DNA from 3 places in the Paenibacillus sp. FW126-R14 genome. Region 2 is predicted to be linked to each of the others. Evidence: riboswitches for the same ligand, from Rfam matches in the RefSeq annotation. Region 2 holds a riboswitch; each other region holds the start of a gene.
What was found. Region 2 has a riboswitch for cyclic di-GMP ahead of AC3WRW_RS20225 (hypothetical protein). Riboswitches for the same ligand answer to the same signal wherever they lie in the genome.
Positions count from the first base shown of each region.

Region 1: another riboswitch for cyclic di-GMP. It lies ahead of AC3WRW_RS31005 (EAL domain-containing protein); the one in region 2 lies ahead of AC3WRW_RS20225 (hypothetical protein).
Region 3: another riboswitch for cyclic di-GMP. It lies ahead of AC3WRW_RS00640 (amidase); the one in region 2 lies ahead of AC3WRW_RS20225 (hypothetical protein).

Region 1 covers NZ_JBYTBS010000087.1:6,770-9,043, reverse strand. The annotation lists gene hxlA (3-hexulose-6-phosphate synthase) at 1-29, shown strand, start outside; gene hxlB (6-phospho-3-hexuloisomerase) at 35-592, shown strand; cyclic di-GMP riboswitch class I at 759-844, shown strand; gene AC3WRW_RS31005 (EAL domain-containing protein) at 962-2,274, shown strand, end outside.
Region 2 covers NZ_JBYTBS010000034.1:6,384-8,657, forward strand. The annotation lists gene AC3WRW_RS20220 (hypothetical protein) at 1-625, shown strand, start outside; cyclic di-GMP riboswitch class I at 727-817, shown strand; gene AC3WRW_RS20225 (hypothetical protein) at 873-1,088, shown strand; gene AC3WRW_RS20230 (copper amine oxidase N-terminal domain-containing protein) at 1,592-2,274, shown strand, end outside.
Region 3 covers NZ_JBYTBS010000001.1:151,060-153,333, forward strand. The annotation lists gene AC3WRW_RS00635 (catalase) at 1-591, opposite strand, end outside; cyclic di-GMP riboswitch class I at 929-1,014, shown strand; gene AC3WRW_RS00640 (amidase) at 1,188-2,024, shown strand; gene AC3WRW_RS00645 (family 2 glycosyl transferase) at 2,156-2,274, shown strand, end outside.

The sequences.
Region 1 (2,274 bases), on a different contig from region 2:
TGCAGAAGTTGATCAAACAAGGATCTTAACGCCGATGAGAACGAATGAGTATGCAGCCCTCATCCTTGAGGAGCTGCAGCAGGCAGCCCACCGGTTGGATGCCGTGCAAGCTGATCTGCTTGTTGAGCGAATGCTGGCGTCCAGCAAGGTTTTTCTAGCCGGGGCCGGCAGATCCGGCTTGATGGCCAAAGCTTTTGCCATGAGGCTGATGCATATGGGAATGGACGCTTACGTTGTGGGAGAGACGATCACGCCTAACGTAACAGCGAGCGACTTGCTCCTCATGGGATCGGGTTCCGGAGAAACCAGAAGTCTTATCGCCATGGGAGAGAAAGCCAAAAGCTTGCAGGCGACTGTCGCGGCAGTGACGATATTCCCGGAATCAACGATTGGGCAGCTGGCGGACCTAACGGTCAAGCTTCCCGGCTCTCCCAAAGATAAGTCGAATAGCCAATACTCCACGATACAGCCTATGGGCTCGTTATTTGAACAGACGCTTTTGTTATTTTTTGACGCGGTCATCCTGCGGTTAATGGAGAAAAAAGGGTACGATTCCACAACCCTGTTCGGCCGTCATGCCAATTTGGAATAATCAGCAAAAAATCGCAGTCAAGCCCACTCTTGCAACCGCACAGAGTGGGCTTTTTTTATTAGGAAATGCCAAGAATATGGGAAATGATCTATGAGAATAGTCATGCTATATTGTAATAATGGGAAAAAAGACCTAATATAGTAATGACATATTCATGCAGTTTTTTAATTGATAAAGGCAAACCCATTAAAAAATGGGGACGCAAAGCTATAGGGACTAAAGGAGTCAATCCCATGTCAGCCAGCTACCGATATACCACTTCAACGCTGTTTCGTCCAACAAAAGTGGCTTGCTCGGTAAGTATACGAGTAAGCTGCTTTTTTTTTGCAAGTTATTCATACTAGAAGATATAAGGTGATGGTACATTCAATGAAATTTTTTAAAAAGAGAGCATCCAAAAAAGATCCTGAAGATCACATTCATTATCAAATTGACCTGCCGTCAAGCGAATCGATTCTCGACAATATTACGAATGGTTTTCTAATCTTAGACCGGAATTGGCACTTAAAATATACCAATAAGTCGATGGAGTATTTTGTAAGAAAAACACGCGACGAACTTATTGGAAATAATATTTGGGATGTGCTCCCCGAAGCTGTGGGCACCAAATTTTATCATAATTATCATAAGGCGATGGCAGAGCAAATTCCCGTTATTTTCGAGGATTACTATGAACCGACAAAAGAATGGCTCGAGATTAGCGTTTTCCCGTCGGAAGAAGGTTTAATTGGGTACGCATTCAATATTACGGAGCGAAAAAATCATGAACAGATTATTGAACATATGGCTTATCATGATTATTTAACCGATCTGCCTAATCGCAGATTTTTTGAAAAAAAACTGGAACAATTCATCGAGCAAGCGAATGAAAATCAATACGTCATAGCTCTCATTTATATCGACATGGATAGATTTAAAAATATTAACGATACGCTTGGACACGGATTGGGAGATCAATTGATCAAAGAATTTTCGGTTAGATTGGTTCAATATATAGATGATAAAGGTTTTGTTGCCCGTCTAGGGGGGGATGAATTTGCCGTTGTGCTGGAAAAGCAGTTCGAAAACAACGAAGCCGTGGAGAAGCTTGCGGACAACCTCATTAAACATATTGAAGCAAGCCCTTTTCTGAATGATGATTATGAGCATTATATTACGGCGAGTTTAGGTATCAGTTTTTACCCACAGCATGGAATGGATGCGCAAACATTGGTGAAAAATGCAGATATAGCCCTTTACCGGTCAAAAGAAAAAGGGGGAAACCGGTATACGTTGTATAACCCCATCATGGATATTGACAGTTTCAAAAGATTCACATTGGAAAAAGATCTCCGGTTAGCCATCCATGACAATAAGCTGGAATTGTATTTTCAACCGCGAATCGATTTGAAATCAGGGAAAATTGTGAGTGCGGAATCCTTGGTCCGTTGGAACCATCCGGAATGGGGAATGTTATCGCCGGCGGAATTTATCCCCCTGGCCGAAGACACGGGCTTAATCCTTCCCCTTACGCATTGGGTGGAGCTGACCGTTTGCAGGCTGATCACATCCTGGCAATCGGAAGGAATTTCTTTTGTGCCCATTTCGATCAATGTGTCCGCCCGTCAGTTTTTATCCAAAAATTTTATCCAAAGTTTAAAGCAAATACTGGAGGAAACACAGGTTGATGGCCATTGGCTTGA
Region 2 (2,274 bases):
ATCTAATGATGAAAAACAGAAAATTCGCGACTTGCTCCTCTCTAAACTTACTAATGATGAGATAGAAGCCCTTCGATCCATAACCAAACAATATGGCAAGGCTCTGCACATCCTTGATCCTGATTACCCAATTGAACTCATAGGAATTGAGGACCCGGAAGAGCGAAAAAAAATAGCAAAAGAGCTTCAGGATAAGAAAAAGTCGAATCAAAGTCAGCAAGTAGTTCAGCAACCGAAAGGGGAATCGACTCCAAAAGACTCCTCTCCGGAAGCAACGCCAGATCCTACACCAGATCCTACACTTATAGAAACCTACAACTCCAAACTAGATGCGCTAAAAAATACATGCCAAAGCAACATCAGCTCTCTTGTCTCCAGCGTAGTAAATGCGAAGAAAGGCAATAAAGATATAGGCCTTAAAGAACTGCAAAGCACGTTTATGCAAAAATTTGTGGATGCGGAGTCTAAGTGTGACTCTGGCTTTAATGCAATCCTTTCGGATGCGGGGAAAGCTGGGGTAGGCTCTGGCGAGATTGATGGCTGGAAGCAATCCTATGCATCTATGAAGCAAGCGGCGCAAAACAGTGCAATTGGTCAGATCGAAAAAGCTCTTTCAAACAAGTAGTTCCACCGACCCGTTTATAAATCCAAATAATGGTTCGGACGGCTCATGCTACATCTGTATTGTTTGCTAAAATAATCCTATAAACGACAATCACATAAATCGTAAGACAATGGCAAAATTGATGAAAGTCAGTGACGCAAAGCTACAGGGACTAAACTGGGAAAAGAACCGGTATGTCAGCCAGCTGCCGATTACGGCCTCCGTCTGATTCTTATGTGGGACAAACCTTTGGGAGGTAGAGAAGAATATGTTTTGGTTAACCATGTTGACTATTCTTTGGATTGTGGGGTGTATTTTTTATGTTAGTATATTTGCAGTTGCTAAACAAGCAGATCAGATGGCTGAGGCTATGTTTGCAAATGAGTTTCCTCAAAACACAGTTTCCAGTACTTATTGTATGACAGACGATGTTCAGCGTTTTGAAAAAGGTCATGAAAGTATTGGACAGGTTTGTTTATCATAATTCGATTGATTAAAGCACCTATAGGGTGCTTTTTTTATGTTTAAAAGGCATGCAGGCATTAGCGACTACAAGTACTTTATTATGAGATAAATACATACCACCCAGAACGGGATCATAATAAGCAGTCCCCATAAACAACCTTTAAACATCAAAAAGCGATTGTTTTTGTTTTCGTTCATTCCATTGATCAAAATGCCGCACCTCATTTGCGCGCTATAAGCAGCTATTTTTTAGTAGATAAGAAAGTATAAGTTTTATACTTTTGCTTCGCATCTACCTTGACAAACGCGCCCGTCCTGAAAGGACGACGAAGTCGTTTATCCTTGATTCTCATCGATGCTCTTATATCCCTGCAAAGTTAGCGCTATGTTTTGAGAAAAAATGTGAACTTATAACCTTTGATGTACCGCGGCATGTTGGATAGTTAGTTATTGCTTAGTATTTGGATAAAAACAGTGCCAAAAAATTGTTACAACCAAATTAATATACGAGGTGTGGATCAAATGAAAGTGAAAAATCGGTTCAAGGCCGCAGCAGGATTATCTTTAGCATTATTCATGGGAATGAGTACCGGGGCATCCGCCGCGCAAGCTCCTGTTGATGTGGATGTGTATCAAGTACCTATGCATTTCACTTTTGACGGCAAAGAGTATGCGCCGCCGGAAGGTCAGACGGGGTTTATTTATGAAGGCAGTACGTATGTCCCGATCAGGTTCATTTCTTACTCCCTGGATAAAGCGGTGAAATGGGATGCGGATACTTACACAGTTACGATTTCCGAACCTAAGGAAACAGACAAAATTAATATCAAAGAGTACAAGCTCAACACGCAGGTTTATTCGAAAAGTAATGAGAAGAAGCCAGACAAAGCGAATTTGGCAGCCAGCAAGTTGAATGTTTATAAAGAGAAGATTTCATATGTATTTGATGGGGTTGCGAAAAATCCGCCTGAGGATTTGCCAGGTTACATTGTCGATGGCAGCCTTTATGTGCCTATTCGCTTTTTCTCTGAGTCTGTTGGCAAAACGATTCATTGGGACCCTGAAACTTACACGGTTTCAGCCGTTAGTTCTTCGGATAAGAAGGCTCCTGAGGTGAAAGTGCCGGAGACTCCTAAACCTGAGCCGACAGCTCCAGCAGTAGGAGGCGGCGGTGCCGTTGGTGGTGGAGGAGCGGGTGGCGGAGC
Region 3 (2,274 bases), on a different contig from region 2:
GCTGTGGCCCGGGATGTGGCGCAGACTCTTGACGGTGCCCTCGTCGGAGTAGAGCCGGACAAGAAAGCTTGTGCATTCCGGTGCTCGGGCCACGAAGCTCCAAAATCGCTGCGGATCGATTAGGTTGTTGACGGGCGACGGCAGGAAGGCATTGATAAATTCGGGAAAGCGGATGGCGTCTCTGACGGCGAACACGGGGATATGGTTACAGACAAGATCGAACACCCCATGATCCGTATAGAACTTCGTGGCGAATCCGCGCACGTTGCGGGAAGTATCAGGCGTGCCTTTGTTGCTGACGGCTAAGGAGAATCTTACTGTGACAGGGACCTGCTGACCCGGATGTTGCAAGAAACAAAGCTGCGTGTAAGCCGTCATGGCATGTACGGTCTCAAAATAGCCGAATGCGCCATATCCTTTGACATGCACGGGCCTTTCTAACAATTTCGCATGGATGAAAGTCTCCAGCTTTTCATGCAGCATGTTGTCCTGTTCCACTACAGGGCCTCGTTCGCCCACAGTTTGCGAATGAAAAGCAGCCGGTATATCTCCAGACCTTTGGTTAGGGCGAGTTCCATTACTCTCGTTCATCTTTCAACCTCCCATACCGGATATATCAAAAAAGTATCAAGAACTGCTATGCTATGCGAATAGGCCTGTGCCAAGCCCAACGAGTTGACCAATACATATAAATACAATGCGCATATATGTATTTTTAGAACTAGCCGGACTTCCTCTTGACGTTAACCCTATTGGTTCATTCTCGGGATGGCGGTTGAGCGAGGTTGGATAGATGAAAAATAACCGGTTCTCCTTGAGGAGGGCCGGTTTAGTTCTTCTGATGAGCCGTGTACGCATTGTCCAATTAGTGGACTTTAAGAAGAATATAGTTTAGTATTGGTTTATTCTTACATAAGAACGATCAGTTTCGCGATAATAGCAAACCTGCCGTAAAGGCAGTGACGCAAAACTACAGGGCCTAAGGGTGTATACCTATGGCAGCCAGTTGCCGAACGAAAATGCAATAAAGACAAACTTTGCAACTTTTGTTTTTATGGCGTTATTTCAAACACAGTTCGGTGTGCAGCCGAACTGTGTTTTTTTGTCATGAAAGAAGGGGCGGAGAAATGAAAAGGTTCTTTCCTATATTATGTGGAGTTTGCTTAATATTATTCGGTTTACCTGGAATGGCAGCAGCGGATTCGAAATACGCATTTCAAAATTCTACGAACCTTTCGACATGGTTATGGGATACTTCCAAGATTGTTTCCGATCAGGACAGTATCATTCATAATTTGGTCAACAATAACGTCAAGGTTTTGCTGCTTCAAATCGATACTACACTCGAACAGAAGCATTATAAGGAATTTATAAGCAAGGCGACTGCTAATGGAATTCGTGTGCATGCCCTAGATGGTGCACCTGAATGGGTGGCCGATCATGGCATTACACTTCAGCAGATTTTTCTTAAATGGTTGAATAACTATCAAGAGTTTGCGTCACCAAATGAAAAATTTACGGGTATACATTTAGATGTTGAGCCCTACGGGCATGAGCAGTATGCGGATAACACCAATGAATTTCTGGAAGAATACCAGTCCATGATGCTGACATTTAGAAACCAAGCCGATCAACTCCAATTGGAATTTGGAATAGACATCCCATTTTGGTTTTACGGTGTACAGTACGATACCAAATATGGCAGTGGAAATATGGCAGAGTGGCTTTGTAAAAATGTTGAATTTATCAGCATCATGGCATACCGGGATGCAGCAGCTGGAACTGACGGGATCATCGGGATCTCTTCAGCGGAAATGAAGTTATTTGAGAAGTATAAAGTGAAGGGGACGATAGCGGTTGAAACCGGCCGTCTTGCGGAAGAATATCAATTTGTAACCTTCTTTGAAGAAGATAAAGCGTATATGAATCAGCAGTTGGAGCTTGTTTATCAAAATTACAAAGCCAATCCTGCTTTTCATGGAATCGCGATCCATCATTATGACAGTTGGATGAAGATGGAATAAAACTTTCGCCATAACCCCAGCCATAAAGGTTTAGGGTTATTTTTCATTTTTTATGAAAATAATGTAAAGGGGTCTCAACAAATTGATATTTAAGTCTGTATACCGATAAAATGAAAGGGGAGGCTAAGGAGATGACGCTGAAAATAAAGGTATTACTTGGCATTATTTCAATAATTGTATTATTTGGAATTTTGTTGTTATATCAATTTTTCTTTTTACATAGCAAAATAAATGAAGGCACGACTTCCTT